Regions from separate parts of the Symbiopectobacterium purcellii genome, predicted to be linked through region 2. Evidence: predicted binding sites of a transcription regulator. Region 2 holds the regulator's gene; the other holds the start of a gene.
What was found. Region 2 encodes ArgR, which controls arginine synthesis, uptake and breakdown. Its sites were predicted from a motif close to ANTGAATAAAAATACANT; they were not measured.

Region 1 (16,485 bases), 290 kb from region 2:
ATACCTACAGCCCGAACATCGTGACGCGCGTGATTGGCGAACAGCAGATGAAAGAGCTGGGCATGAACGCCTATCTGGCCGTTGGACAAGGCTCGCAAAATGAATCACTGATGTCGGTGATTGAGTACAAAGGCGACCCGAATCCAGAAAATCGTCCTATCGTACTGGTTGGCAAAGGCCTGACCTTTGACTCCGGCGGTATTTCGATCAAGCCTGCTGACAGCATGGATGAAATGAAATACGACATGTGCGGTGCCGCGACGGTATACGGCGTAATGCGCATGGCCGCCGAGCTGGCGCTGCCGCTGAATATTGTCGGGGTGTTGGCCGGCTGTGAAAACATGGTTGATGGCCGCGCCTATCGTCCGGGTGATGTGTTAACCACCATGTCGGGTCAAACGGTTGAAGTGCTGAATACCGATGCCGAAGGCCGTTTGGTGCTGTGCGATGCGCTGACCTATGTGGAACGCTACGAGCCGGAGCTGGTAATTGATATCGCGACCCTGACCGGTGCCTGTGTGATTGCGCTCGGACATCACCTCACCGGGTTGATGTCAAACCATAACCCGCTGGCGCACGAGTTGCTCGGCGCATCAGAACAAGCGGGCGACCGCGCCTGGCGCTTGCCGTTGGGCGATGAGTTTCAAGAGCAGTTGGAGTCGAACTTCGCTGATATGGCGAACATCGGCGGTCGTCCGGGCGGTGCCATTACCGCCGCCTGCTTCCTGTCGCGCTTTACCCGCAAATATAACTGGGCGCACCTGGATATCGCGGGCACGGCCTGGCGTTCCGGTAAGGCCAAAGGGGCAACGGGCCGTCCGGTGGCCATGCTGTCGCAGTTCCTGCTTAATCGCGCCGGGTTAAATGACGTAGAATAAACTATGCCTGCTAACGCGCCCATGGCCGTGAGCATTGATAGTCATCACCGTGGGCCGGGGTTATCCCGGCCCTTATCGTCAGGCTTTTCGGCCCTGATCAATAGTGTAAACAATGAAAAACGCAACGTTCTACCTTCTCGAACACAGTGACGATGTCGATGGGCTTAGCGCCTGTGAGGCGCTGGCCTGCGAGCTGGCGGCGGAACGTTGGCGCAGTGGGCAGCGTGTGCTTATTGCCTGTGAAGACGAGCAGCAAGCGTTGCGGCTGGACGATGCGCTGTGGCAGCGCGACGCCAGCGCCTTTGTGCCGCATAACCTCGCCGGTGAAGGCCCGCGACAAGGTGCACCCGTCGAGCTGGCCTGGCCGCAACGCCGGGGCAGCACCTCACGCGATGTGCTGATCAGCCTGCTGCCGCAGTTCGCAGATTTTGCCACCGCTTTCCATGAAGTGATAGACTTTGTCCCTCATGAAGAATCCCTGAAACCGTTGGCGCGCGATCGCTACAAAGCGTATCGCAGCGTCGGCTTTCAATTGACTACGGCGACGCCGCCAACGCACTGAATAGTAGACATAATGGATACCAAATATAACCCGAAAGATATCGAACAGCCGCTCTATGAGCGCTGGGAACAGCAAGGCTACTTTAAGCCAAACGGTGACACGAGCCAGGAAAGCTTCAGCATCATGATCCCGCCGCCGAACGTCACCGGCAGCTTGCATATGGGCCATGCGTTCCAGCAAACCATTATGGATACCCTGATTCGCTATCAGCGTATGCAAGGGAAAAACACGCTGTGGCAGGCGGGTACTGACCACGCGGGCATCGCCACCCAGATGGTGGTTGAGCGTAAAATCGCCGCCGAAGAGGGCAAAACGCGCCACGATTATGGCCGCGACGCCTTTATCGAAAAAATCTGGCAGTGGAAAGCTGAATCCGGCGGCACCATTACCCGCCAAATGCGCCGTCTGGGCAACTCGGTAGACTGGGAGCGCGAGCGCTTCACCATGGATGAAGGCCTGTCCAACGCGGTGAAAGAGGTGTTCGTTCGCCTGTATAAAGAAGACCTGATCTACCGTGGCAAGCGCCTGGTGAACTGGGACCCGAAACTGCGCACCGCCATCTCCGATCTGGAAGTGGAAAACCGCGAGAGCAAAGGCTCGATGTGGCACCTGCGCTATCCGCTGGCCGATGGCGCAAAAACCGCTGATGGCAAAGACTATCTGGTGGTCGCCACCACGCGTCCGGAAACCGTGTTGGGGGATACCGGTGTTGCGGTCAACCCGGAAGATCCGCGCTACAAAGATCTGATCGGCAAGTTCCTGATCCTGCCGCTGGTGGATCGTCGTATTCCGATCGTCGCCGATGAACACGCCGACATGGAAAAGGGCACTGGCTGCGTGAAGATCACCCCGGCGCACGATTTTAACGACTACGAAGTCGGTAAACGTCACCAGTTGCCCATGATCAATATCCTGACGTTCGATGGCGATATCCGTCAGGAAGCTGAAGTGTTTGATACCAATGGCGAAGCCAGCACGGTATACAGCAACGACATTCCTGATTTCCTGCGCGGCGTCGAGCGTTTTGCCGCGCGTAAAGCGATAGTTGCCAAGCTCGATGAGCTGGGCTTGCTCGATGAGATCAAACCGCACGATCTGACCGTGCCCTACGGCGATCGCGGTGGTGTGGTCATCGAACCGATGCTGACCGACCAGTGGTACGTGCGCGCTGGCGTACTGGCGAAACCGGCGGTGGAAGCGGTGGAAGATGGCCGTATCCAGTTTGTGCCGAAGCAGTACGAGAACATGTATTTTAGCTGGATGCGTGACATCCAGGACTGGTGTATCTCGCGCCAATTATGGTGGGGCCACCGTATTCCGGCATGGTATGACAACAGCGGCAAGGTGTACGTCGGCCGTGATGAAGCGGAAGTGCGCCGCGACTATCAGCTCGGCGACACGGTTGAACTGCGCCAGGACGAAGACGTACTGGACACCTGGTTCTCTTCCGGGCTGTGGACCTTCTCCACCCTCGGCTGGCCGGAGCAGACGCCGGAGTTGAAAGCGTTCCATCCGAGCAGCGTGATGGTGAGCGGCTTCGACATCATCTTCTTCTGGATTGCGCGCATGATCATGCTGACCATGCACTTCGTGAAAGATGACGAAGGCAAACCGCAGGTGCCGTTCCACACCGTCTACATGACCGGGCTTATCCGCGATGATGAAGGACAGAAGATGTCCAAGTCCAAAGGGAACGTGATCGACCCACTGGACATGGTGGACGGTATCTCGTTGCCTGAGTTGCTGGAGAAACGCACCGGCAACATGATGCAACCGCAGTTGGCGGAGAAAATCCGTAAACGCACCGAGAAGCAATTCCCGAACGGTATTGAACCTCACGGTACCGATGCCCTGCGCTTCACGCTTGCGGCACTGGCCTCGACCGGTCGTGATATCAACTGGGACATGAAGCGTCTGGAAGGATACCGCAACTTCTGTAACAAGCTGTGGAACGCCAGCCGTTTTGTACTGATGAACACCGAAGGGCAAGATTGTGGCTTTAACGGCGGTGAGAAAGTGCTGTCACTGGCCGATCGTTGGATTCTGGCCGAATTCAACCGCACGGTGAAAGCCTTCCGCGACGCGCTGGACGGTTACCGCTTCGATATTGCCGCCGGTATCCTGTATGAGTTCACCTGGAACCAGTTCTGCGACTGGTATCTGGAGCTGGCTAAACCGGTGATGAACGGCGGCAGCGCGGCGGAACTGCGCGGCACGCGCCACACGCTGGTTACCGTGTTGGAAGCGCTGCTGCGTCTGGCGCACCCGATCATTCCGTTTATCACGGAAACCATCTGGCAACAGGTAAAAGTGCTGAAGGGCGTTACTGGCGATACCATCATGCTGCAACCGTTCCCGAGCTACGATGCTGCCGCAGAAGATGCGCAGGCGCTGGCCGATCTGGAATGGATCAAGCAAGCGATCACCGCCGTGCGTAATATTCGCGCCGAGATGAACATCGCGCCGGGCAAACCGCTCGATGTGCTGTTGCGTGATGCCACGCCGGAAAAGCAACGTCGCGTGGAAGCAAACCGCAGCTTTATCCAAACCCTGGCGCGTCTGGCAAGTGTGCAACTGCTGCCTGCCGGTGAAAAAGGCCCGGTGGCAGTCACGTCCCTGCTGGACGGCGCGGAGTTGCTGATCCCGATGCTTGATCTGGTCGACAAAGACGTAGAACTGGAGCGTTTGGCCAAGGAAGTTGCCAAGGTTGAAGCGGAAATCAACCGCATCGACAGCAAGCTCTCCAATGAAGGCTTTGTTGCGCGCGCACCGGAGGCGGTGATTGCCAAAGAGCGTGAAAAACGTGACGGCTATGCGGTAGCGAAAGCCAAACTGTTGGAACAGCAGGCCACCATTGCCGCGCTGTAATTCATAAGTATCTTGTGCAAATAAGAAACCCGGACCGCTAAGTCCGGGTTTTTTTATGAGGCGAACTACTTTTCTTGTGCCTTGATGGCATCAAGGCGCTGTTGCATGTCGGGATGTGTACTGAGCCAATCCGGCATCATGCGCCCGATGTGATGCTCTTTTTCTGACGCCGCCATCAATTGTTGATAGATATCCTGCATCGCCTGAAGCGAACGTCCCTGCCGCTGCATTTCCGCTATCGCCCACGCATCGGCTTCACGCTCCATGTCACGGGAGAATTGCAGTTCATTCACGAAGGCTGCGGACTGTAACAGCGTATCCCCCACACCGCTGACATCACCGGTGATCCACATAAACGTCAATGACACCAATGAGGAACGCACCAGCATGCGCATTGGATGGCGATATGCATGGTGCCCCATTTCATGCAGCATCACAGCAACCAGCCCATCATCGTGGCGCGACAGCGTAACCAACTCATCGCTGACGATCAGCGTTCCATCTGCCAGCATAAACGCATTTGGGCCCATGCCCGGCGCACTCATCAGGCGCAGACGCAACGGGGTGCGCGCCTGACGCATTTCCGGCGGCTGCGCTTGTTCAAACAGGCGCTGCAACGATTGCTGGCGCGCTTCAGGAAGGGTTGACGGCGCGAGCTCGGTGCGCTCCAGCAAAGCAAGCGTATGCGCCCCAAGCTGCTGCTCCACGGCGGTGGGGATATGCAACGCAACAGTGGTGCTCAGCCAGGGCAGCACCACATACACATAGCTCAGCGCCACCAGCACCGTCGTCAGTAGAGCAAACAGCGCGCCCCGTTTGTACTTCTCCAGCCGATACACCAGGCCGCGAGACTGATGCTGCGCAACCCAGGCGCGAAATACGGCATCATCAGCAGGACGAAAGCGCCCGCCATCAGGGAAGGTCAACGTCAAGGGTATCGACCCTAACGCTTGCGAGACCGCAACCTGCGCCAGCATAAACCCCTGTGAAGCCACGTCGTGGCGCGCCAGTACCAATGAGGCATCCAGCTCGCCAAGCGTCACGCGTGCCGCCTCCTGTGCGGCACGCCCCGGATACTGATAGTATCCCTCGATAATCATCAGGTCGCCTTAGATGCCCACGTTAAGATCCAGCGCGCTAATCGCCTCTTCCGCCACCGCCGAACGCGCGGTATCACCGTGCGCCTGCACGTTCAGCAGAGAAAGGTCACCGCTCACTTGCGTGGCATTCGCCATAAAGCGCGCTTAGCGCACCTGTGCTACCGGTGCGGCCAGCCCCAAAGAAAATAGCGTAATCAGGGTATTGGTGAATAACAGCATCAGATAAGCACCCAATTTTAGGTTGGAGTGCACCTGCACATTGTCGCTGAGCGTGGTATTGCCAAAGATATAGTTGCGTTCCGCCACCACGATATAGCACTTGGCAACCAGACCGCCAATAATCAGCGACACATACGCCGCGATCAGCTTGAAAATACCACCATAGGGTGACGTGTAATCCGCACGATGCGTGGTATGCCCACCGGTTTGTGCATATTCCATGACGGAAAGCAGTACCTCTCCTGAAAACCACAGCGTCCATATCAGGAAGGGAAGAAAAGCCAACAGGCTGAAAAAGGCAATTTTAATAAATGCCGCTTTGCTGATTGCTGCATTAAAGGCTGCGGTGCCAAACCGCAGGTTATTCACATACAGATCGGCAATCATATACTTCATCACACCGCCCAGCGCAATCAACGCGGGGATGTAAAGCAGTGCAGTAACAATTAGCGGTATCGGATTGCTGATAAAGGAAGAAAAACTGCCGACCGTGGTCAATAACAGCAGCAGCACCGCGACCATTAATAGCGGAACCGCAAAAAACGTCCAATAGCCACGTTTTACGCTGCCCAAATAGTTAAAACGCACGCCACGATAACTGGTCATAATGGCGTTATAGCGCCAATTACGAATAATCAGCATCGGCAGCAGCGCGGTAAACACCAGCAATACCGCCAACCCGACCAAAGGAGTAAACAGCAGCAAAAGATACAGCAGTACCAGCGCACCAATCACGATGATGCGCCCTTTCAAGATCTGGATGGGCTCGGCGTGATAATCAAAACGATCGCCATTAATCTCAGTATTGCCATAAAAATAACGACGGGTGCGCACCGTTGCCCAAGCAGAATAAATACCCAGGGTGATCGTGGTTAATAACGCATTGACCAGCCAGATTAAAAAATATTCTCCCGATTTCCCATGAAAAACCACGGCATGTTTGCCGTTCCCTTGCGAGATATTGTCACTCATAACACTTTCATCCTAAAAGAAGTATCCCCGTCATACTTCACGTTACAGGTGTGTTGGCTGCGTTCGCTCACCCGAATCACTGACTTGTGTAAGCGCATCGGGATTCACTCACTTGCCGCCTTCCTGCAACGCGAATTATTTGGGGTATAGAAAAATCCAAAAAATGAAAATAAGTCAAATTTATTGATGCGATATAATAAAGGCACCTGATTTGAACACGCAGAATAGAAAAAATACACTTTTTTTTGCATTTGATAAATGCATCGATATAAAGATGAATTATGCACTGCGATAAATCTGATAAATCCGGCAAAGAGACAATATTATTGCGCAGGGAAATGCCGGTGTCTGATAGGGCTATTTCGTTAGCAGAGTAAATATTTTATAGTGATTTAAAAACAGGCTCCACTAATACGGAGCCTGTGTGGTTTACCGATTAACGCACGCGCATCAATGCCACAGGCGGTACCGCAGGCAGCAGCCCATTCTCGGAGACATGCCCATCATCCAGTTGAAAACTGGCGATAGCATGCTGCAAATGAGAAACCTGCTCCTGCAGCGATCCTGCCGCAGTTGCCACCTCGGCCACCAGCCCGGCGTTCTGCTGCGTCACGCCATCCATCTGATTGATAGCGATATTGATTTGCGAAATCCCCCGGCTCTGCTCACCGGATGCCATCATGATTTCATCCATGATGTCTGCCACTTTCCTGACGTCATCCAGCACTTCGTTCATGGTTTTCCCCGCCACTTCCACCAGGCCAGCGCCTTGCTGAATGCTGGTCAGCGAGTTATCAATCATCGAGCCTATTTCTTTGGCTGCCGTGGCGCTGCGCTGCGCCAGCGTGCGGACTTCGGTCGCCACCACTGCGAACCCTTTACCTTGCTCTCCGGCGCGTGCGGCTTCCACGGCGGCATTGAGCGCCAGCAGGTTGGTTTGGAAGGCAATGCCGTCGATAACCCCAACAATATCGGAGATCTTGGCAGAACTGCGCTGAATGGTGCGCATAGTATCCACCACTTCAGAGACCACACCGCCGCCACGCGCCGCCGAGGCCGAGGCCTGCTGCGCCAAATCGTTAGCCTTGCGCGTGTTATCTTCGTTATTGCTGACCGTCGAGAGGATCTGCTCCATGCTCGATGCCGTTTCATCCAACGATGCCGCCTGCTGCTCGGTGCGGCTGGAGAGATCGATATTGCCAGATGCAATTTCGCCTACGCAAATCCCTATCGCGTCGGTACCGTTACGCACCACGCGCACCATATTCTCTAACCCATCACGCATACGCTGCGCGGCGCCAAACAGCTGCGCGATCTCATTTTTACCCTGCATTTCAAAACGAGCACGCAGATCGCCTTGTGCGATGCGATCGAACACACCAATGGCCTGATTCAATGGCTTGACCACCAGATGTGTCATCACCAGCCAGGAGAGCAGCGCCAATACCAGCGCCAGCGCAATCGCCACCGTCAGCATAATCTCCATGCGATTAATGCTGTCGTTGGAGGCGGTATAGGCGTCGTCGATATTCTGTCGTTTGAACTGCACCAGTTTCTTGGACGCAGCATCAAAATCGGCATAGAGCACGGTGGATTTACCCGCGCGCTGGCGATATTCATCCAGATTTCCGGCCTCCAGCGCGGCAAGCGCCGGGGTGATAAAGGAGGTCATCAAGGTTTCACGCTTGCTGGCCATCTCGGCGGAAATTGCTTTCTCTTGTTCCGCCTGCGGATAGGTCAAATACGCCTGCCATTTTTCACTGGCTCCGTCGATTTTCCCTTTGGCGCGTTTTAATGCCACCGTTGCCGCATCCTGCGAACCGTTGCTCATCAGCGATTCATACAAGCGCAGATCGAGACGCGCACGCAGCAGTAATTCCGAACTTTCATTCAATGCGACCAGGCCGGGCAGCACTTCTTTATCCACTCTGGCGAAGGAGTGATTCCCTGATTGGGCAGCAAACAGCCCCAGCATCCCGACAAACAGCAACAGCGCCGTCAACGATAAGACCATGATGCTGAGCGTCGTGCGGATCTTTATCTTACGAAACATACATCGTCCCTAGTGATTGGTCATCAAGAGCAAGCCGGACAGGCGATTTATCATGGATGCGCCTGCCCGGAAGAAAAACCGCCGTTATTGATGGGAAGGGGCTTTCGCCAGGAATTCACCCAGCGCGGTGCGATAGAAACGGGCCGACATCATGGTTCCGTGGCCGCTGGTTTCCGCACTGGCCGGAATCAAGAACAGCGAGGCCTGTTTGACCGTCTTCAACGCGGGTTCCAGCGAGCCAATTTCCACCGGATTGCGCTCATCATCCGCAGCGTTGATCACCAGCATCGGGGCTTTGATGCGCTCCAGGCCGGACATCGCGTTGTAGTCCGCAGAGGAATTCCAGATATAGATGAAGTCATTGGCATCACTGGTCACAGGCGCCGCAAGACGCGCATCCACCAGCTTATCCGCCAGCTCACGCGTCGGTGCTTTACTCTGGTAAGCCAGAGTGCCGCCCGTTGTGGCGATACTGAACATGATATTGGCGGTCTGCAATGCTGGCGGTTGGGTCTGATAATCGCCGTTTTTCCAGGCCGGATCGCGTTTGATGGATTCGATCAGCATGCGGCGCAGCATCCAGTTACGACCTGACAGCGCATTGGGCTGTGAGGCCATCGGCACCAGCGCATCCATCATGTCCGGGTATTTTTGCCCCCACAGCCAGGTGTGCATACCGCCCATGGAATACCCCATGACCAGACGCAAATGTTTGATACCCAACGCTTCCGTCACCAGCCGATATTGTGCCAGCACCATATCATCGTAGTTATAGTGCGGGAATTGCGTGCGCAAACCGTCGGAGGGTTTGGAGGATTTTCCCGATCCGATACTTTCGGGAATGATAATAAAGTGTTTCGCCACATCCAACGGTTGGCCGGGCCCAAACAGCTCACCGCCAAATCCGTCCGCCAGCAGCGCGCTCACCGGCTGGTTGGTGCCGTGCAGCAACAGCACCGCAGGCTTACTGCGGTCACCCAAGGTGTAATAATGCAGGCGGAGGTCGTTACGCGTTTCACCGGTATGAAAACGGAACTCGGCAGGCCGCCAGTCTCCTTCCTGAGGCTGTAAGGGTTGTGCGTAAGCGAGGGGGGATAAAAACAGTAAAAACAGGCTAATCCAGCCTGACAACATGCGATGGGCCATACTACTCGTCATCCATAGGGGTAAATGGATTTCAATAATAATGTGTCCCAAGTCACATCCCAATATGGATTGCAGGCTAACCATTAAATAACAATAATATATTGCCATAAGGTAAATTTCTGGCGCATCCTACACAATTGGCTAATAATCATCATGTTATGATTAAACAACGTGCAAAACGGCCATATCCGCACAATAACTGTGCCTAATCCATTAGACAAGAAAAAATGAGCGGACAAAAAATCAACATCAGGGATGTAGATCGTGGTGAGACGGCTGGTGACCAACGCTTATTAATCCGGTATTGCACAAAAACCCCGTTCAATGCTATTACAGCGTAAGAAAATGTAATTAGCCCCTATCAGTAAGAGTAAGCACCATGACAATCGCCCTTTCCCTTTCTTTGCGAATGCGCCCCATTACCGCACAGGACAATGCCGCCATTGCGGCAGTGATCCGCCGTGTTTCTGCGGAATTTGGCCTGACGGCAGATAAGGGAAACCTGGATAACCTGTTTCAGTTGTACAATCAGCCAAATAGCGCTTATTGGGTCATTGAATACGACGGTGAAGTGGTCGGCGGCGGCGGTGTCGCCCCTTTACAGGAGGGGGAAGCAGACGTGTGTGAACTGCAAAAGATGTACTTTTTGCCGGTCTTGCGTGGTAAAGGGTTGGCGCGCCAATTGGCGCTGCAAGCACTCGATTTCGCTCGCCAGAAGGGATTCCGACGCTGCTATCTGGAAACCACCAGCACATTGACACAGGCGATTGCGCTATATCGCAAACTGGGGTTTGAACACATTCCGCACGCGATGGGCAACACCGGTCACGGTGACTGCGAAGTCACCATGCTCAAGCAACTCTAAGACAGCATGCCGAAGGCCACTTCGGCATGCCTGCGAGACATTAATGACGCTTGCCGTCATCGTCCTCATCATAAAAATCGTCGTCTTCGCCTTCTTCACCCTCTTCGCCGTCTTCACCATCCGGATCTTCGAAGTAGGTGCCCCACCCGTCGTAATTGACGTTGTGACGCGCAGCCAGTTCGATTAACTGTTCTACCTGCTCATCAATCAGCTCGGCATTGAGCGCCACTTCGCTAATGGCGTCGCAGCACATCAGCAGTTTGCCCTCTTCCACTTCCAACTCTTCCGCGTCCGTCACTTCGTAGCCCATTTTAAAGGCATCAACAGCGACCTTTTCCAACGCGTCAAAGTTTTCTGCCGAAAAGTGGTGTTCGATAGTGTACAGTGCGTCCGGATCGCTACCATCATCCAGCAGTTCTTCGATGATCAGGCGCGTTTCTTCCCGTTGTTCGTCCAGTAAATCGCGGTTTGCCATGAGTCTGTCCCCCGTTAATCTCTACGTTATTACCGTATTCTCCCACACCCCCGACGCCCTCTCCACCATAAAGTTTGACGCCGCCCCTTGAAATTGAATAATTAAACATATAAAGTGAATTTTAATTCAACCAACAGCGTTGAGCCACATGGAGATAACTACAATGAACTCGTTTCACCAGCGTCACTTCTTAAGATTAATGGATTTTTCCCCCGCTGAGATCGGCGCACTGTTAACCTTATCTGCCCAACTAAAAGCCGGCAAAAAGAACGGCACAGAAAAACGCTACCTGCAAAATAAAAACATCGCACTCATCTTCGAAAAAGATTCGACCCGTACTCGTTGCTCTTTCGAAGTTGCTGCATACGATCAGGGCGCGCGCGTCACGTATCTCGGCCCCAGCGGCAGCCAGATCGGCCACAAAGAGTCGATGAAGGATACCGCCCGCGTACTGGGCAGAATTTATGATGGTATTCAATACCGTGGTTACGGTCAGGCACTGGTGGAAACACTAGCGGAGTACGCCGGTGTACCGGTATGGAACGGGCTGACCAACGAATTTCACCCGACACAGCTGCTGGCGGATTTACTGACCATGCAGGAGCATCTGCCTGAGCGCGCTTTTAGCGACATGACGCTGGTCTACGCGGGCGATGCGCGTAACAACATGGGTAATACCATGCTGGAAGCCGCTGCGTTGACCGGTTTGGATCTGCGTTTGGTCGCGCCCAAAGCTTGCTGGCCCGATGCCAATCTGGTGGCCGAGTGCCGTGCTGCTGCCGCACTGACGGGCGGGAAAATCACGTTGACAGAAGATATCGCCGCAGGCGTGGCCGGTGCTGATTTCATCTACACCGACGTGTGGGTTTCCATGGGAGAGGCCAAAGAGGTGTGGCAGGAGCGGATTGCGCTGCTAAAACCCTATCAGGTCAATATGGCGATGCTCGCCGCCACCGGTAACCCGCAGGTGAAATTCTTGCACTGCCTGCCCGCGTTCCATGACGATCACACCACCATCGGCAAGCAGATGGCCGAGCAGTATGGTTTGCACGGCGGCATGGAAGTGACCGACGAGGTGTTTGAATCAGCACACAGCATTGTGTTCGATCAGGCAGAAAACCGCATGCACACCATCAAAGCGGTGATGGTCGCCACGCTCGGCCAAGAGTAAAGGTCGCGCGGCGCGCCATGCTCAGCGCCTGGCGACGGACTCTCGGATGACCAAACGTCCTTGATGGTGACAAGGCGGTGTCGGCATGGCATCGCCTTGTGACGCCGCCACCAGACGGCCAATGGCATCCTGAATCATGGCGACAATCGGCACATGCACCGTCGTTAAGGCGGGAGAAAAGTAGCGCCCAATCAGCATGTCATCGAATCCCGCCAACGACATATCCTGCGGCACCCGCATTCCGGCATCAAGAAACACCTTCGCCGCGCCAATCGCCATATCATCATTGGCTGCCAGCACACAGGTGACGTCCAGATTACGCGCCAGCAGCGTTTGGGCGGCGCGATAGCCGCTCTCTGGCGTCCAGTCCCCTTCCAAAAGTAACGCCTCATCATGTTCGATACCCGCCGCTTTCAGCGTATCAAGGAATCCGGCAAGCCGCTGTTCACCAGATGGAGAACCGGGCAGCCCGGCAATAAAGGCGATGCGCCTATGCCCCTGTTCAAGCAGATAGTGTGTCATCAGTTGGCTGCTGTGGTAGTGCTCGATATACACCGCGTGATTCTGGTGATGGGGCAGTTTACGGTTAATCACGATGATCGGCGTCTCATGCTGCTCGATCAGCGTTTCCAATGCCTCTGCCGATAAGAATTTGGGATAAACGATAATGGCTTCGCAGCGCAGCGCCAGCAGCATACCGATAGCATTGCGCTCATCCTCCGCACTGTTTTTGCCATCCGCCAAAATCAGTTGGCGCTGATGCTTTTCACTGCATGACGCCGCCTGATACGTCATTTCTGAAAAAAACGGCCCCTGATACAGAGAGTTGGTGATCACCAAACCCATCGAGTTGGTTTTGCGGGTGGCCAGCTGGCGGGCCAGCAGGTTTGGACTAAACCCGGTTTCCTCAATGGCGCGAAACACGCGCTGCCGCATATCTTCACGCACCACGTTTTTACCGTTGAGCACGCGGGACACCGTCGCTTTGGATACGCCCGCCTTTTTCGCCACATCCTGTATCGTAACCATGTTAACTCCTTCCTTAGGACGCGCGCAGTCACGGCGAGGCCATCATCAACGGTCAGCGAGGAGACGGCACAAACCGCAGCATCACTGGACGGGACGATATTTATATAGGTGATTATGGATGAATTGACGGAGAGGGATCAATTATCCCAATGACGCACCGTGCGCGGCACCGAACGTTCCCGGCGTCGCGCACAGTAACAAGATTACAGCACCAGTGACGCGTCGATCTTCACGACGGCTTTGCGCACGCGTGCAGGTTCACCCACGGCACACAGCGGCTTGTGCACTTCGCCTGGGAAGAAGACAACAAAATCACCCGGTTGCATGACAAAGGTTTTTTCCTGCTCACCGGCAGACAAAAACGCGATGTCTTTATCCGCCAACCAATCGGTGTCAGGCGTACCCGCAGGCAGGTTGCTGAAGGTCATGCCTTCAACGCCGTTGAGCACAATCTGAATATCCAGATATTTGGCATGGTATTCGGCACGACGCTGTTCAAACGCTTCAGTGCTGTCGTTGGAAACCAGCACAAACACGTTGTTGCCATCGACATCGTGCTTGCCCAGCGGGGTATCAGCCGTAATGTTGGCTTTTACGTACTCGATCGCTTCGCGCAGTTTGGCAGGCAGATAAGGAACCAATTCAAGCTGGTGGATATTCCCGGTGATCATAGTAAGTCCTCTCGTGAAAAGTAAAACGTCGTTTTAGCGAACTTTATACTCCGCCATAGGCATTCTCGCTAGTCTACAGTGGCAAAAGTGCTACCTATCCCCTTTATTTTCATGGGTCGAACGCGTAAGGTTTTCCATAAGCAACCGATTGCCAAACACTAAAAATGCGATTATCGCGCATAAATTAGCGCTTGAAATAGCGAATCTCGCGCGTATAATGCGCCACAATTTGCCAGGAGGAACCATGTGCGCTTGCATCACCACATGCTGTATTTATCACGCTGCTGACCCCTTTTTTCGTCAGCGCGCCGCCTCTTTTCCGGCAATCACCGATCGTTTAAAAAAAGCCCCTCGTTGAAGGGGCTTTTTTTTGCCTGTTATACCGGGCGAACCTCGTCGACCGACAGCGGCTGGACGAGAGAAAAATGTTTCAGGGCTCACCGTTAGGAGAAAAGCAAACATGGTCAATCCGCTTTATCAAAAACACATCATCTCGATTAACGACCTCACCCGTGAAGATTTGGAACTGGCGTTGCAGGTGGCCGCCAGCCTGAAAGCTAAGCCGCAGCCGGAGTTGTTAAAACATAAAGTGATCGCCAGCTGTTTCTTTGAGGCCTCGACGCGCACCCGGCTCTCTTTTGAAACTGCGATGCACCGTCTGGGCGCTTCCGTGGTCGGTTTTGCTGACAGTAACAACACGTCGCTCGGCAAGAAGGGCGAGACACTAGCGGATACCATCTCAGTTATCGGCCACTATGTGGATGCCATTGTGATGCGCCACCCGCAGGAAGGCGCGGCGCGTCTTGCCACCGAGTTCTCCAGCGGCGTTCCGGTGCTCAACGCCGGAGACGGTGCTAACCAGCACCCGACGCAAACCCTGCTCGACCTGTTCACCATTCAGGAAACCCAGGGCCGTTTGAATAACATCAATATCGCCATGGTCGGTGACCTGAAATATGGCCGTACCGTGCACTCTTTGACGCAGGCATTGGCGAAATTCGACGGTAACCGCTTCTACTTTATCGCCCCCGACGCACTGGCGATGCCGGATTACATTCTGGCGATGCTGGAAGAGAAGAACATCACCTATAGCCTGCACACCAGCATTGAAGAGGTGGTATCGGAGCTGGATATTCTGTACATGACGCGCGTACAGAAAGAGCGGCTGGACCCGTCCGAATACATCAATATCAAATCGCAGTTTGTGCTGCGCGCCGCCGATCTGGAGACTGCCCGCGACAATCTGAAAGTGCTGCATCCGCTGCCGCGCGTGGATGAGATAACGACGGATGTCGACAGCACGCCTTACGCCTATTACTTCCAACAGGCAGGCAACGGCATCTTTGCACGTCAGGCGCTGTTGGCGCTGGTATTAAATCGCGAACTGGTTCTGTGAGAGGGGAAAGCATCATGACTCAGGATAACAAATTACAGGTTGAAGCCATCAAACGCGGCACCGTTATCGACCATATCCCAGCGCAGGTTGGCTTCAAGCTGCTGACGCTGTTCAAGCTGACCGCCACCGACCAGCGCATCACCATCGGGCTGAACCTGCCGTCCAATCATCTGGGGCGCAAGGATCTGATCAAGATAGAGAACATCTTCCTGACAGAGCAGCAGGCTAACCAGTTGGCGATCTACGCCCCGCAGGCGACCGTCAACCAGATTGACGACTACGCGGTGGTACGTAAGCTGGTTCCCAGCCTGCCGGAACGTATTGATGGCGTGCTGACCTGCCCGAACAGCAACTGCATCAGCCGCAGTGAGCCCGTCACCTCATCGTTCAGCGTCAAACAACGCGATGGCGATGCGCACCTCAAGTGCAAATACTGCGAGAAAGAGTTTGAACGTCAGGCCGTGCTGGCTGACCGCTAAGCCACCGTGCGGCGCGCGCAGGAGAATCAACGCCATTGCCTGCGTCGCGCTTTTCTGAATAATGGTAAGCTGTATCCCGCCCGGCGCAGGCCCGGCGGGAATTGTCCCTTCGAAAACCGTCACGTCGAAATTCAGGAGAAACCATGTCACGTAGCATCAGCACGGAACACGCCCCAGCCGCTATCGGCCCTTATGTACAAGGTGTCGATCTGGGCAGCATGATCATCACTTCCGGTCAGATCCCGGTAAACCCGAAAAGCGGCCTGATTGCCGAGGACATCGTCGCCCAAACGCGTCAGTCTCTTGAAAACGTGCAGGCCATTGTGGAAGCGGCAGGCCTGAAAGTTGCCGATATCGTGAAAACCACGGTATTTGTGAAAGACCTGCAAGATTTCGCCACCGTTAACGCCACTTACGAAGCCTTCTTCACTCAACATCAGGCACCGTTCCCGGCACGCTCCTGTGTGGAAGTGGCGCGTCTGCCGAAAGATGTGAAGATCGAAATCGAAGCCATCGCAGTACGCCGCTAAGCATCGATTGGTGCAGCTCGGGGCGAGACCGTCGCCCCGTCAGACTGATGACAACGCGCGTTGTTAGGTAA
Region 2 (16,485 bases):
CCGCCCAGACCGGCACCACGTTGGCGGCCCACGGCATCGATCTCATCGATGAAGATGATACAAGGCGCTGCTTTCTTCGCCTGCTCGAACATGTCACGCACACGAGATGCACCAACACCCACGAACATTTCAACAAAGTCAGAACCGGAAATGGTGAAGAATGGCACCTTCGCTTCGCCGGCAATTGCCTTGGCAAGCAGGGTCTTACCCGTTCCCGGCGGCCCTACCATCAGGATGCCTTTCGGAATTTTACCGCCCAGTTTCTGGAAGCGGCTGGGCTCGCGCAGGTATTCCACCAGTTCGCTCACTTCTTCTTTGGCTTCATCACAGCCAGCGACGTCAGCAAACGTGGTTTTAATTTGATCTTCGGTCAGCATGCGCGCTTTGCTTTTGCCAAAGGACATGGCGCCTTTACCGCCACCGCCTTGCATCTGACGCATGAAGAAAATCCAGACGCCAATCAGCAACAGCATCGGGAACCAGGAGATGAAGATCGATGCCAGCAGGCTCGGCTCTTCCGGCGGTTCACCAACCACTTTCACATTCTTGGTCAGCAGGTTATCCAGTAGCTTGGGATCGTTAACAGGAATGAAGGTGGTGTAGCGGTTGCCATCTTTTCTTGTAACGTTAATCTCACGCCCGTTAATACGTGTTTCACGGACCTGCTCCTGATTCACCTCAGTCAAGAAGGTAGAATAGTCCACCCGGCGGCCATTTGACTCGCTGGGCCCAAAGCTCTGGAATACGGACATCAGCACCACTGCGATGACGAGCCAGAGAATCAGGTTTTTAGCCATGTCACTCAATGGATTAACCTCATATTACAACTGTGTTAAAAAACAGCGTTAGGGTACTACAGTTTACGCCCTGTCGCTACAATGTACACTTCACGAGAACGAGCACGCGAAGCATCAGGCTTACGAATCTTCACTGTTGTGAACAGGGAGCGAATTTGTCGCAGATATTCATCAAAGCCATCTCCCTGAAAGACCTTCACCAGAAAACTTCCGCCCGGTGCCAGAACATCCCGACACATTTCCAACGCCAACTCAACCAGATACATGGCTCTTGGAATATCCACGGCGGGGGTCCCGCTCATGTTGGGCGCCATGTCTGACATCACAACCTGAACTTTATTATCCCCTACCCGCTCCATCAAGGCGCCAAGCACTAATTCATCACGAAAATCGCCTTGAAGGAAATCGACACCAACGATGGGATCCATTGGTAAAATATCGCACGCGATGATCCTGCCCGCATTGCCGATCTGCGTCACCACGTATTGAGACCACCCACCAGGCGCAGCGCCCAGATCTACTACAGTCATGCCCGGTTTAAACAGTTTGTCAGTGCGCTGTATTTCATCCAGTTTAAACCAAGCGCGAGAGCGTAGCCCCTTTTTCTGCGCCTGCTGTACATATTTATCGCTAAAGTGTTCCTGCAACCAGCGACTGGAGCTTGCAGAACGCTTTTTATTTGCCATCGGCTTTCCAACTCTTTGTTATGTACAACAACCCACTTGCCATTAACCATCAACTTGTCATTTACAACGGGTCTTGCTTAACACCGACGCCGCTAAAGATCGGCCCATCAACGTCACCAAATTGGTTATAATGGTGAGATGGCGGTAGAATGACCCGTTTTCAATCCCAACCTAAGTAAAAAAGACACATGAATCTAAGCAACAAACAAAAACAGCACCTCAAAGGCTTGGCTCACCCACTCAAACCGGTGGTTATGCTGGGTAATAATGGCCTTACCGAAGGTGTTCTGGCTGAAATTGAACAATCGCTAGAACATCATGAGCTGATCAAAGTTAAAATTGCAACTGAAGATCGGGATACTAAGGTATTGATTGTTGAAGCCATTATCCGCGAAACCGGTGCCTGCAACGTTCAGGTTATCGGCCATACGCTGGTGCTGTATCGCCCGTCGAAAGAACGTAAAATTGTGTTACCCAAGTAACAAATTATAACACTGTGTTTCACATTTAACGAAAAGGTGCCATGCCTGTTCGTTAGAGAAAAGGCCGCATGCGGCCTTTTGCTTTTCTTTACACAATTTGCCGATTTAATCGGCGAAATTACAGATAGGCCACTTTCAGGATCTCATATTCGACCAGACCACCGGGCGTTCTGATGGTCACGACATCATCCTGCTCTTTGCCAATCAACCCGCGGGCAATCGGTGAATTGACAGAAATCAGGTTTTGTTTGAAATCCGCTTCATCATCGCCCACGATGCGATAGGTTTGTTCTTCTTCCGTGTCCAGGTTCATCACGGACACTGTTGCACCAAAAATGACGCGCCCATTGGCTGGCATTTTTGTCACATCAATCACTTGTGCATTGGACAACTTGGCTTCGATTTCCTGAATGCGGCCTTCGCAAAAGCCCTGCTGTTCGCGCGCCGCATGGTATTCAGCATTCTCTTTTAAATCACCGTGTTCACGAGCATCAGCAATCGCCGCAATGATTTCCGGACGGCGAGTGCCTTTCAAGAATTCTAGCTCTTCACGTAGTTTTTCTGCACCACGCAATGTCATCGGAAATTGTTTCATATCTTCAAACCTCTAAGAAACTTGTAAGACGTTCATTATCGTCATCCTGACGCTTCAACAAACAATGCGACAGACGGTCGGTATGCCAGCGCTCCCTGGCAATAAACAAAAGTAACCTGACCCGGAACAAGGTTTCAGGTCAGGAGCGATTTTGCATTTTGATACGTATTTTAACCCAGAGTTCCATAAGGGTCATCGTTTACTTTAGACCGCATTGCGCCGTAGTATGACCCCACGTTACCCTGTTGTAAGCTGAGATTATGCGTTTTTTATCGACTTTTTCCGGACTTGCCTGCGCAGTTGTGCTACAGAGCTCTGTATTATCGGCTCACGCAGCAAGCATTAACGATCACATTCAATACCTGCCGGATGGCGCTAATTTGGCGTTTTTGGCACAAAAAATAGGCGCCAGCAGTCCGGCAGTGGCTTACAACAGTGAACAAATGGCATTACCCGCCAGTACACAGAAAGTGTTGACGGCGTTAGCCGCTTTGCTACAGCTAGGTCCAGATTACCGTTTCGTCACCACGCTGGAAAGCCATGGTGCAGTGAATGCTGGAAAATTGAACGGTAATTTGGTGGTACGCTTCAGCGGCGACCCGACACTGAAGCGCCAGCAGATCCGTAATATGGTCGCCGAATTGAAAAAACGCGGCGTACAAAGCATCGCTGGTGATGTGATCATCGATACCTCGGTGTTCGCCAGCCATGACAAAGCACCGGGCTGGCCGTGGAACGATATGACACAGTGCTTTAGCGCACCGCCGGGCGCTGCCATTGTCGATCGCAACTGCTTTTCCGTCTCCCTCTACAGCGCGCCTAAAGCGGGTGACAACGCGTTTATTCGCGTTGCCTCCTACTACCCTGTCCAGATGTTCAGCGAAGTGCGCACGCTAGCCAAAGGCTCATCTGATGTGCAATATTGCGAACTGGACGTGGTTCCGGGCGAATTAAACCGTTTCACACTGACCGGCTGTCTGATGCAACGCGCCGAACCGTTACCGCTGGCTTTCGCTATTCAGGATGGTGCCAGCTACGCCGGTGCCATCGTTAAAGATGAGCTGTTACAAGCGGATATCCGTATCACGGGCAGCTTACGTCGCCAAACGCTGACAAGCCCTGCGGGCACCGTGCTGGCTCAGACGCAATCCGCACCGCTGCATGACCTGCTCACCATCATGCTGAAAAAATCCGACAACATGATTGCAGACACGGTTTTTCGCACCATCGGGCATGAACGCTTCAGCGTGCCAGGCACCTGGCGTGCCGGAGCCGACGCGGTGCGTCAGATTCTACGGCAGAAAGCGGGCGTCAATCTGGACAACAGCATTGTGGTTGACGGATCTGGCCTGTCGCGCCACAACCTGATTTCACCCGCCACCATGATGCAGGCGCTGCAATACATCGCTCAGCACGATAACGAATTGAAATTCATTGAGATGCTGCCATTGGCTGGTTACAACGGTACCTTACAGTACCGTGCCGGACTGCATGAAGCCGGCGTTAACGGCAAGGTTTCCGCCAAAACCGGTGCGTTGCAAGGGGTGTATAACCTTGCAGGCTTTATCACTACGGCCAGTGGCCAGCGCATGGCTTTCGTGCAATTCCTGTCGGGCTATGCGGTTCCCCCTGAAGATCAGCGCGCACGCCGTGTGCCGCTGGCGCGCTTTGAAAGTCGTCTTTACAAAGATCTTTATCAGAGCAATTAACATAAAAAAGCACGATCCCAAAAAGGGATCGTGCCAAGGGTAGCGTAATCAAGATCCTCCGTCAGCGGAGGATCTTCGCATGAGAATTACTTCTGATAAATGATCTCGACGCCTTCGTCGTCATCCTCGTCCCAGTCGTCATCCCACTCTTCTTCAGCTTCATTTTCCACGGCGGCCAGTTGCTCACGGTGGTAGTCATCCCACATGAACTCGACTTTTTCAGGCCCTTTCTCTTCGATAGCCATGGCTTTCGGCTGTGTTTCCAGGAAGTTCATCACATCCCAGCACAGTGCGTTGACGCCAGAACGGTTAGCCGCAGAGATCAGGTAGTATTTACCTTCCCAACCTAATGCTTCGGCAATCGCTTTAGCACGCTGCTCTGCTTCCTCTTTCTCGATCAGGTCGACCTTGTTGAACACTAACCAACGCGGTTTTTCTGCCAGAGAAGCACGGTATTGCTGCAACTCATTGACGATCACTTTGGCATTTTCTACCGGATCTGATTCGTCGATCGGCGCAAGGTCGATCAGGTGCAGCAGCACACGACAGCGCTCCAGGTGTTTGAGAAAACGAATCCCCAAACCCGCGCCTTCGGAAGCACCTTCGATCAGCCCAGGAATATCGGCCACGACGAAGCTTTTCTCGCTGTCCATGCGTACCACGCCCAGGCTAGGCACCAGTGTGGTGAAGGGATAATCCGCCACCTTGGGCTTAGCGGCAGACACCGCGCGAATAAACGTCGATTTACCGGCATTCGGCAACCCCAGCATCCCGACATCTGCCAGTAGCAACAATTCCAGCATCAGAGAACGTTCTTCGCCTGCTGTACCGCTGGTTTTCTGGCGCGGTGCACGGTTAACCGACGATTTGAAACGGGTATTACCCAGTCCGTGCCAGCCGCCTTTCGCCACCATCAAACGCTGCTCGTGGCGCGTCATATCGCCCAGCACCTCTCCGGTACTTTCGTCCAGTACGCGCGTACCAATCGGCACCTTGATGGTAATATCTTTACCGCGCTTGCCGGTACAATCACGGCTTTGCCCGTTCTGACCGCGCTCGGCGCGATACGATTTTTCAAAGCGAAAATCGATCAACGTATTCAGGCTTTCATCCGCCAACAGATAAACGTCGCCGCCGTCGCCACCATCACCGCCGTCCGGACCACCATTGGGGATATATTTTTCACGGCGGAAGCTAACACAGCCATTACCGCCATCACCAGCCACCACCAGAATGGTCGCTTCATCTACAAACTTCATTCACTCTCTCCGCAACAACCTTTAGAGATTACCTATCATCAGACGCCATGCATCAGGACATTGTCGGTTCTCTTTGGCGTGATGCTTTCATGGCATGACGCGTAAATAACCGCCGCGCATCATGCAAAAAAACGGAACGTAACAGAACCAGCCTCGCAAGGGAGCGGCATTGTACCCGCTTCCCGCACTGATTTCATCTGTATTAAAAATAAACAGTACACACCACCATCGATAGCCTCAGGCTAGCGCGCATTACTTTGGCACAGGTATGACACTATCGCGTTTTCTTCCCGGAAAAAAACGGTGCCCAATCGCGGAAAACATCGCCCCGGAGACCACGACAAACGCCCCGATATAACCCACAAGATTTAACGCCGGGGTGGCAAAATAGAGCGGCCACAGGATTGCTAACAGGTCAGAGAACAACAGGGTAAACAGCGGCGTCAAGGTAATAATGGCACTCACCTGTGCCGCCTGCCAGCGCGCCATCGCCTCAGCCAATGCGCCATAGCCAACCAATGTATTCACACCGCAGAAAAGCAAACAAATCAACTGCCAGCGGGTCAGTTGAAAAATGGTCTCGGGGTACGCCCACGGCGTAATACACAATACACACAGGACGTACAGCAGCAGCAAAATCTGTTGTGACGACAGGCGGCGCAGTAATACTTTTTGCGCCACGCCGTAACTCACCCACACCGTAGCGGCGCCCATTCCCAACAACACACCCAGGGTGTAATCCGTCAGTCGGGTAAAAATTTCAATCAGACTGGCGTTGAAAAACAACAGCATACCGCACAGCAACATCATGGCACCGATAATCTGCGTGCCACGCATTTTCTCTTTCAAAATAAGCACGCTGGCGAACATCATTCCCACCGGGGAAAGTTGTCCAATCACTTGCGATGTGGTCGGGCTTAAAAACTTGAGTGAGGAGCTGAACAGCACAAAGTTACCCAGCAGCCCGCCAGTGGCAATCAACAACAACACCCACCAGCGCCGATGGCGAAAAAGACGCAGCGGCGGCAACTGACGACGAGAGAAAAGAATGATCCCAAGCCCAATCGAGGCCATAAAAAACCGATACCACACCACGGTATAGGGCTCCATGACAACAAGCACCTGCTTCATGGCGATGGGCAGCGCGCCCCAGCATACTGCCGCCGTCAAGGCCAGGCTCAGCCCGATGCCAGCCTGCTGTTTCGTCTGCATGGTTCTCTCAGTTTATTGCGGGTGGTGAAGGGATATGGAAATGTAAAAAGCCCCGCAACGAATTGCGGGGCTTTATATCTGTAAGACCTAACTCGAAAATTACTCAGCTACGATGCTGATGTATTTACGGTTTTTCGGGCCTTTAACTTCGAACTGGACTTTACCGTCAGCCAAAGCAAACAGAGTGTGGTCTTTACCGCAACCTACGTTAGTGCCCGCGTGGAATTTAGTACCACGTTGACGAACGATGATGTTGCCAGCCAGAACGCTTTCACCGCCGAAACGTTTTACGCCCAGGCGTTGTGCGTTGGAATCGCGGCCGTTACGAGTCGAGCCGCCAGCTTTTTTGTGTGCCATTTAATCCGCTCTCCTAAGTCTTAAGCGCTGATGCCAGTAATTTTCACGTCAGTGAACCACTGACGGTGGCCCGCTTGCTTACGGTAGTGTTTACGGCGACGGAATTTAACAATCGTTACTTTCTCACCGCGACCATGGGCAACAACTTCTGCCTTGATCTTGCCACCATCGACGAAAGGAACGCCGATTTTGATTTCTTCACCATCTGCAACCATCAGAACCTGGTCAAATTCAACAACTTCACCAGTTGCGATGTCCAGCTTTTCCAAGCGAACGGTTTGACCTTCGCTTACTCGGTGTTGTTTGCCACCACTTTGGAAAACTGCGTACATATAAAACTCCGCTTTCCGCGTACTCATATTGAGTATTCGAGCACGCTATAAATATTCACAATAGGGCGCGAATTCTACGCAAAAAACCTACCGATGACAAGTGCAGATTCGAGAGAATTGAAGAAAAAGAGTACAGGTTATACACGACCATTTATCTGTGCCATTTTTCAAGTACAATCAGTCCACAATAACCATTGAAGCCGGTATGGAACCGACCCTAACCACGGCGTACAGAAAAAGCACTGGCACAGATATGAATCTAGAACAGATCACAGCATTAGCGGCCCATGATATGAATGACGTCAATGGCGTTATTCTGGCACAACTTAATTCAGATTTTGTACTTATCAACCAGATTGGCAATTACATTATCGGTGGTGGCGGTAAGCGTATTCGGCCCATGATAGCCGTACTGGCCGCCCGCGCGCTGGCATATGAAGGTGATAAACATGTGACATTCGCCGCATTGATTGAGTTTATCCACACCGCCACGCTGCTGCATGACGATGTCGTGGATGAATCCGATATGCGTCGTGGCAAGGAAACGGCCAATGCCGCTTTCGGCAATGCAGCCAGTGTACTGGTTGGCGATTTCATCTATACGCGCGCGTTCCAGATGATGACCAGCCTGGGCTCGTTGCGCGTACTGGCGCTGATGTCTGAAGCGGTCAACGTCATCGCTGAAGGCGAAGTACTGCAACTGATGAACTGTAACGATCCGGATATCACCGAAGAAAGTTATATGCGCGTCATCTACAGTAAGACGGCGCGCCTGTTCGAAGCGGCAGCGCAAGCCTCTGGGATCCTGGCGGGTGCCACCGATGAGCAAGAAAAAGCGTTACAGGAATATGGGCGTTATCTCGGCACGGCATTCCAACTGATTGACGATTTACTGGATTACAGCGCCGACGGTAAAACCTTAGGTAAAAATACCGGTGACGACCTGAACGAAGGCAAACCCACGCTGCCGCTGCTACACGCCATGCGTAACGGCAATAGCGAGCAATGTGCGATGATCCGCAAGGCTATCGAAGAGGGCAATGGTCGCCATCTTCTGGAACCGGTGCTTGCTGCCATGCAGCAGTGCGGCTCGCTGGAATACACCCGGCAGCGTGCAGAGCAAGAGGCGGATAAAGCCATTTCCGCGCTTCAAGCGCTGCCGCCGACCCCCTTCCGTGAGGCATTGGAAGGCCTGGCACATATTGCCGTGCAACGCGATTATTAAGGCGTCCGTGCGCTATGTTGTTGATGCGTTCGGAACGCTTGCGATCTCAAGGCGTGACAACATGGCAATCGCACCTTCGCGCAGCACAAAATCGATCAACGCTTCCTGCTCACTGATAGAGAGTTTTTCAAATATCTGAATCCAGGAAGCCAACAGCGGCTTGGCAAGCGTCGTATAGGTCGGTGGTGATATTTCAGTCATCTCCCGAATCTGGAGCCGCTTGCGCACCTCCTGCGGTAAACTCTCTCGCGCATATTCAACGGCTCGCCCCTGCACCCCTTTTCGTTTACGTTTTTCCCAGCCTTCTTCTCTGGCGCGTTTGTTAAGGCCTTGTCTCGATTTTGGCAAACCTGCTATGCCCAGTAGCTCCTGGGGCGTCAACCATGCTTTTTCCATTCGCAACATCCTCCATAAACGGCATTAACGCACGCCAAGGTGACGGTCGATGCTCTACACCGCCGCCTTGGTTTCCAATAATGAAAACACAAACAACAATAAATTTCCTAATAACACATAACCGTTACCGATTAAATTAGCGATTAGGTGTTATATATTGGACTAAAACGCACGCTGACGTTGAAACGGGAACTGAACAAAGAAGGCAGGCAAGCGGAGCGTACACCATCCGCAAAAGAGGACATCAGCACAGAGTCAGGCAGCGGATGGGTCATCAGGTGCGGCGTCATCTGACGATGAAATCCGCAACTGAGACAACACAGAGGCCATACCATAACGCAAGATATGCGCGACCAGCGCCTCTCTTTCATGCTCAGAACACTGTTGATAGATCTGAATCCAGACGGCCAGCATATCGGCCTGACGTACCGCGTAGGATGAAGGGGTTTCTTGCAGTGAAAGCGAATGCTGCACCTGCGCTGGCAGACTATAGAGGGAGTATTCAACGCCGCGCCCTTGAACCCCTTTATGACGGCGCTTTTCCCACCCGTCTTCCCGAGCACGTTTATTTACGCCTTGCCGTGTTTTAGGCAATCCCGCCATCCCCAGCAATTCAGCAGTGGTGAACCACTCTTTTTTCATAGCCTTTCATCCTGATAGTGCGATGCATTACAAAATTTAATTTATTAGGAACACCGTTAGGGAAATTATTGGAAATATAATGGTATATTTTTTCCTAATTCCGTTAACGCATTCCATGCGTTTAACTGACAAGCGTTATTTATACCACCAATGGACCATTATCTTGTAGCAAGAAGGAAAGATTATGAGCGCAAGGAAACACGACTGGCACCCTGCGGATATCATTGCCGCACTCCGTAAAAAAGGCACGACACTGGCGGCAGTCTCACGAGAAGCGGGATTGAGCTCCTCCACCCTGGCCAATGCGATATCACGCCCCTGGCCCAAGGGTGAATGGCTTATCGCCAAGGCAATCAGCATTCATCCCGCTGAAATTTGGCCCAGCCGTTACTACGATCCGAAAAGTAACATGCTGATTGATAGGAAGAAATTTATCAGACCTGACGATCCTCACCCAAAATCCTGATATAAAAAAGCCGGAGCACCTTCTCTCCGGCTTATTACGATCTGGCGTTCAGGCACCGATTAACCGCGTACTGAGCCACTCACAAAGGATTCACCCAATTCGATATCCTGTCTCAGGGTGCCCAGCATGTTATCCAGAGCCTGTTTTTCAAACGGGCTCAGTGCGCCAATCGCTTTACGTTCAACGATGCCGGATTTGCCCAGCAACAGCGGTTGTGCGAAGAAGCGGGCATGCTCGCCGTCACCTTCCACATAGGCGCATTCCACGACCCCTTCGTCGCCTTGCAGAGCGCGTACCAGAGAGAGTCCAAAACGTGCTGCCGCCTGACCCATGGAGAGGGTTGCCGATCCGCCACCGGCCTTGGCTTCCACCACTTCCGTACCCGCATTCTGGATACGCTTGGTAAGATCCGCCACTTCCTGCTCGCTGAACGTTACGCCAGGAATTTGCGATAGCAGGGGGAGGATCGTGACACCAGAGTGACCGCCAATCACAGGAACTTCAACCTGTTGCGGCAGCTTACCCTTCAGTTCCGCCACAAAGGTGTTGGAGCGGATAATATCCAGCGTGGTTACGCCAAACAGCTTGTTCTTGTCGTACACACCGGCTTTTTTCAGTACGTCCGCGGCGATCGCTACCGTCGTGTTAACCGGGTTAGTAATAATACCAATGCAGGCTTTCGGGCTGGTGCGGGCAATCTGTTCTACCAGATTGCGCACAATCCCCGCATTCACGTTGAACAGGTCAGAACGGTCCATGCCCGGCTTGCGAGCGACACCGGCCGAGATCAGAACGATGTCCGCGCCGACCAGCGCTGGGGTAGCGTCTTCACCGCAAAAGCCTTTGATAGATACTGCTGTAGGGATATGACTCAGATCAACGGCGACGCCCGGCGTCACCGGAGCAATGTCATAAAGAGATAATTCTGAACCTGAAGGAAGCTGGGTTTTGAGCAGGAGCGCGAGAGCCTGACCGATACCGCCTGCTGCTCCGAGAACTGCAACTTTCATCCTAAACTCCTTATTATCGTAAAAGTAAAAATGCCGTGAATTTGTGCAATAAACCACCAGACATGAGTAAAATCAGGAGGTTTAAACGGCTTACCGCGCGGATGTCGGCCATGCCGAGACCTAAATATCAGGTCATGAAAAAGAAAAAACTATGTCATTAATAATAAATCAAAATCTGTCGAGTGATTTGTAAGGTAAGTAAAGTTATAAGTAAGTGAGTAAATAATGCAGCGCGCATCACGTTCAGTACGATGGCGGCTACATTACACCGAACTGCAGCCAGTAAACAACCTCATTCCGATAACATTTGATTTACTTTTATGTGACTAAACACACATTTTTTTTCATCAATCACGTCATTTAAACATTTTAGTGCGGTTATCGTACTGAAACATGTCGAGCCACTTCTTTAAGCGCCCATATTGCATAAAAATTCACCCAACTGCATAATGCACGCATCAACGATCACAACAAACGGTGCAGAATGCGTAACTCCACGAAACAGGAAGATTTGGTCAAGGCGTTCAAGGCGCTGTTAAAGGAAGAGAAGTTTAGTTCTCAAAGCGAGATCGTATTGGCGTTACAGGACGACGGTTTTGAAAATATAAACCAATCGAAAGTATCACGTATGCTGACCAAGTTTGGTGCGGTGCGCACGCGCAATGCCAAAATGGAGATGGTTTATTGCCTGCCAGCAGAACTGGGTGTGCCCACCACCACCAGCCCGCTGAAAAATCTAGTGCTGGATGTCGATTATAACGATGCGGTTGTGGTTATTCACACCAGCCCGGGCGCTGCGCAATTGATTGCCCGTTTGCTGGATTCACTGGGAAAATCGGAGGGGATTCTGGGCACCATTGCCGGGGATGACACCATTTTCACCACGCCAGCGCGCGGCTTTAGCGTTAAACAGCTGTTCGACGCTATTTTAGCCCTGTTCGAACAAGAACTGTAGTGACCCGCGAGGGGTGCGGACGCAGTGACGCACGCCAGATACCCTTATCTGGCGTGGGACTGACTGGATCAAACGGCAGGCAACTCCGCCAATGGCCAACGTGGACGCACGCTCACGCCTAGCTCCTGAGTTTCATTGTGCAACAGCCTCACACTGCCCGCATAGGCAATCATCGCGCCATTATCGGTACAAAACTCAGGCCGCGCATAAAACACCGCCCCGCTCCGTTTGGCCATGATCTCTGTCAGGCGAGCGCGCAGTGTGCGGTTGGCACTGACTCCGCCGGCCATCACCAGACGTTTAAAGCCAGTCTCATCCAACGCGCGGCGACATTTTATCGCTAACGTATCAACCACCGCATCTTCGAACGCGCGCGCAATATCAGCACGGGTTTGATCATCGTTGCCATTGGCACGAATGGTATTGGCGGCAAAGGTTTTCAAACCGGAAAAGCTAAAATCCAATCCTTGTCTGTCGGTCATTGGGCGAGGAAAGGTAAAACGTGAAGCATCTCCACCCTGTGCCAGTTTGGACAACATCGGCCCTCCTGGGTAATCCAGTCCCAGCAGCTTTGCCGTTTTATCAAAGGCTTCACCGGCTGCATCGTCAACAGACTCTCCCAGCAAGCGGTATTCACCGATGCCAGTGACGCTGATTAACTGCGTGTGACCGCCAGAGACCAATAGCGCCACAAAGGGAAATTCCGGCGGATTATCCTCCAGCATTGGGGCCAGCAAATGTCCTTCCATGTGGTGAACCGGAATCGCCGGCACGCCCCAGGCAAACGCCAACGCGCGCCCAACCGTCGCACCGACCAGCAATGCGCCCACCAGCCCAGGGCCGGCAGTGTAGGCCACACCATCGATGTCCGATGCGGACAGCGTTGCCTCTTTCAGGGCAGCCTGAATCAGGGGAACCGTTTTACGCACGTGATCGCGCGAGGCCAGTTCCGGCACGACACCACCATAATCAGCATGTAATTTTACTTGGCTATACAGTTGGTTAGCCAATAACCCGGCATCCGTGTCATAAATCGCCACCCCGGTTTCATCACAGGAGGTTTCAATACCCAATATGCGCATCGTTCTACCTAACGTTCGTTGCCACGCAAGCCGACATCCACTTGCCACTTGCTTCATACAACAGATAGTCTACCATTAACGGTTTGGATTTTCTGCTCTGCGTGCGCGTTGGGTGTTTTATGATCGCCGCAATGCTTTACAAGCGCATCACGTTTGCAGTAGAATTCCGCACCATTTTGAAAAGGCTGGCACAAGGCCAGCACATACCGAATTATTAAGGTGAGAGGCACATGCCGGTAATTAAAGTACGTGAAAACGAGCCGTTCGATGTAGCGCTGCGTCGCTTCAAACGTTCCTGTGAAAAAGCGGGTGTTCTGGCTGAAGTTCGTCGTCGTGAGTTCTATGAAAAACCGACAACCGAACGTAAACGCGCTAAAGCTTCTGCGGTGAAACGTCACGCGAAGAAACTGGCTCGAGAAAACGCACGCCGCACTCGTCTGTATTAATTTCTGGAGGCCTGGCCTCCACCGCGTGATTAATCCGCAGACTTAGCAGTTGCATACGAAGGCCGTGCTTTCCGAAAGGAAGCGCGGCTTGTTGTCGTTTATAAGCTATCGTTTATTTGTATTAAAAACAGGGGCTTATGGCTGGACGAATCCCACGCGTCTTTATCAATGACCTGCTGGCACGCACTGATATCGTCGATCTGATCGACGCGCGCGTGAAGCTCAAGAAGCAGGGCAAGAACTTTCACGCGTGCTGTCCGTTTCACCATGAGAAAACCCCGTCTTTCACCGTAAACGGTGATAAGCAGTTTTACCATTGTTTCGGTTGTGGCGCGCACGGCAATGCCATCGATTTTTTAATGAACTACGATCGCTTGGAGTTCGTTGAAAGTATCGAAGAATTAGCATCCATGCACAGTCTGGAAGTGCCTTATGAATCCGGCACTGGCACCACAGCGCTTGAGCGCCATCAGCGTCAAAGCCTGTATGAACTGATGGGACAACTGAGCGAGTTTTATCAGCAGGCGTTAAACCAGCCAACGGCAGCCGCCGCCCAAGGTTATCTGGCGCAACGTGGCCTGAGTGCGGAAGTGATTAGCCATTTTGCTATTGGCTTCGCCCCAGCGGGCTGGGACAAGGTATTAAAGCGCTTTGGTCGTCACGATGAAGATCGTGAAACCCTGAGCGATGCGGGGATGCTGGTTAAAAATGAGCAAGGGCGTACCTATGACCGCTTCCGTGAGCGCGTCATGTTCCCGATCCGCGATAAACGCGGCCGTGTTATCGCCTTTGGCGGACGCGTGCTGGGAGACGGATTGCCCAAATACCTGAACTCGCCGGAAACTGAAATTTTTCATAAAGGCCGCCAATTGTATGGCCTTTACGAAGCGCAACAAAATCACACGGAACTAAAACGTCTTCTTGTGGTTGAAGGTTATATGGACGTGGTGGCGCTGGCGCAATTCGGTATTGATTATGCCGTCGCGTCACTGGGCACTGCCACGACGGCAGACCATATTCAAATGATGTTCCGCGTTACCGATCAGGTGATTTGCTGCTATGACGGTGACCGCGCAGGCCGAGATGCCGCCTGGCGCGCCCTGGAAACGGCGCTACCCTATTTGAATGATGGTCGTCAGTTGCGCTTTATGTTTCTCCCTGATGGGGAGGATCCGGATACTCTGGTGCGTAAAGAGGGTAAACAAGCGTTTGAACAGAGGATGGAGCAGGCGCTGCCGCTCTCCACGTTCTTGTTTGATACCCTGCAACAGCAAGTGGATATGAGCTCTCCAGAGGGCAGAACCAAGCTCGGAAGAGATGCATTGCCGTTGATTGGTCAGGTGCCGGGAGAAACCCTGCGGCTGTATCTACGTCAACAGCTCGGCAACAAACTGGGGATTCTTGACGATCGCCAACTGGATAAACTGCTGCCAAAAACGGCAGAACAGGCGCAGCCCTACCAACCGCCCCAACTAAAACGCACAACTATGCGTATACTAATAGGGTTGCTGGTACAAAATCCGCAGTTGGCAGCATTGGTGACGGCACCTGATGGGCTGGCATCATCAAAGATGGCTGGCGTGCCGCTGTTTATTGAGCTGGTGAAAACCTGTCAGGCGCAACCCGGTCTGACCGCAGGGCAGCTTCTGGAGTTTTACCGGGAGAATAAATCAAGCCCACAGCTTGAAACCATGGCAACCTGGAACCACATGATCGTTGAGGACAAGGTAGAAGAGACGTTTATCGATACCTTGACTACCCTATATAACCATATGTTAGAGGAGCGGCTGGAAGCATTGATCGCGCAGTCACGTTTGCGGGGATTGACCGCAGAAGAACGTAACGAAGTGCACATGTTGAACCAGGCGCTTACAAGAAAGAACTGATTACAGAGGCTTAATTGCCGATAACCAGCAGGGTGAAGCCCTGCCAAAGCCGCTAGAAGGGGCTGCGGCGAGAAGAAGAAATACCCCGAATGTTATTGTTGGCTATACCCAATAGCTTTCAACGACCAGGCGAGCGAAAGGCACCTGCATCGTGAAAGATGACCGGTATAATTATTCCGACCGACACCAACCTAATACTCTGAAGTGTGGATACCGTCTTATGGAGCAAAACCCGCAGTCACAGCTGAAGCTACTTGTCACCCGTGGTAAGGAGCAAGGCTACCTGACCTATGCTGAGGTCAATGACCATCTGCCGGAAGATATCATCGATTCCGATCAGATCGAAGACATCATCCAGATGATTAATGACATGGGCATCCAGGTGATGGAAGAAGCACCGGATGCGGATGACCTGCTGTTGGCAGAAACAACATCTGACACCGATGAAGATGCCGCAGAAGCTGCTGCTCAGGTGCTCTCAAGCGTAGAGTCCGAAATTGGGCGTACTACCGACCCGGTGCGCATGTACATGCGTGAAATGGGCACTGTTGAGCTGCTCACCCGCGAAGGTGAAATCGACATCGCCAAGCGGATCGAAGACGGTATCAACCAGGTTCAGTGCTCTGTTGCCGAATATCCTGAAGCGATCACTTACCTGTTGGAACAATACGATCGCGTCGAGGCCGAAGAAAGCCGCCTCTCCGATCTGATCACCGGGTTTGTCGATCCCAACGCCGAAGAAGATCTTGCGCCTACCGCAACCCACGTCGGCTCTGAATTGTCCAGCGAAGAGATGGACGATGACGATGATGATGACGAAGAGAGCGAAGACGACGACGATGCGGAAGAAGACAACAGCATCGATCCAGAGCTGGCACGTCAGAAATTTACCGAGCTGCGTGAACAGTACGAAGTCACGCGTCAAACGATCAAAGCCCATGGCCGTAA

Region 1: a site for ArgR is predicted at 11,252-11,269, ahead of argF (ornithine carbamoyltransferase). Genes of this name have one in related genera too.

The regions. Positions count from the first base shown of each region.
Region 1 covers NZ_CP081864.1:361,435-377,919, reverse strand. Annotated here, with positions in the region: gene pepA (leucyl aminopeptidase) at 1-878, shown strand, start outside; gene K6K13_RS01715 (DNA polymerase III subunit chi) at 991-1,440, shown strand; gene K6K13_RS01710 (valine--tRNA ligase) at 1,453-4,308, shown strand; gene K6K13_RS01705 (M48 family metallopeptidase) at 4,374-5,408, opposite strand; partial or broken gene K6K13_RS01700 (YjgN family protein) at 5,418-6,599, opposite strand; gene K6K13_RS01695 (methyl-accepting chemotaxis protein) at 7,036-8,652, opposite strand; gene K6K13_RS01690 (alpha/beta fold hydrolase) at 8,737-9,798, opposite strand; gene K6K13_RS01685 (GNAT family N-acetyltransferase) at 10,178-10,663, shown strand; gene rraB (ribonuclease E inhibitor RraB) at 10,704-11,138, opposite strand; gene argF (ornithine carbamoyltransferase) at 11,302-12,309, shown strand; gene K6K13_RS01670 (LacI family DNA-binding transcriptional regulator) at 12,331-13,338, opposite strand; gene K6K13_RS01665 (NanQ anomerase/TabA/YiaL family protein) at 13,542-14,009, opposite strand; gene pyrB (aspartate carbamoyltransferase) at 14,470-15,405, shown strand; gene pyrI (aspartate carbamoyltransferase regulatory subunit) at 15,420-15,884, shown strand; gene ridA (2-iminobutanoate/2-iminopropanoate deaminase) at 16,028-16,414, shown strand.
Region 2 covers NZ_CP081864.1:646,522-663,006, reverse strand. Annotated here, with positions in the region: gene ftsH (ATP-dependent zinc metalloprotease FtsH) at 1-806, opposite strand, end outside; gene rlmE (23S rRNA (uridine(2552)-2'-O)-methyltransferase RlmE) at 854-1,483, opposite strand; gene yhbY (ribosome assembly RNA-binding protein YhbY) at 1,672-1,965, shown strand; gene greA (transcription elongation factor GreA) at 2,084-2,560, opposite strand; gene dacB (serine-type D-Ala-D-Ala carboxypeptidase) at 2,821-4,269, shown strand; gene cgtA (Obg family GTPase CgtA) at 4,356-5,528, opposite strand; gene K6K13_RS03235 (DMT family transporter) at 5,781-6,740, opposite strand; gene rpmA (50S ribosomal protein L27) at 6,840-7,097, opposite strand; gene rplU (50S ribosomal protein L21) at 7,118-7,429, opposite strand; gene ispB (octaprenyl diphosphate synthase) at 7,683-8,654, shown strand; gene K6K13_RS03215 (DNA-binding protein) at 8,667-9,050, opposite strand; gene K6K13_RS03210 (DNA-binding protein) at 9,306-9,692, opposite strand; gene K6K13_RS03205 (helix-turn-helix domain-containing protein) at 9,877-10,158, shown strand; gene mdh (malate dehydrogenase) at 10,218-11,168, opposite strand; gene argR (transcriptional regulator ArgR) at 11,653-12,123, shown strand; gene tsaD (tRNA (adenosine(37)-N6)-threonylcarbamoyltransferase complex transferase subunit TsaD) at 12,192-13,205, opposite strand; gene rpsU (30S ribosomal protein S21) at 13,436-13,651, shown strand; gene dnaG (DNA primase) at 13,789-15,537, shown strand; gene rpoD (RNA polymerase sigma factor RpoD) at 15,758-16,485, shown strand, end outside.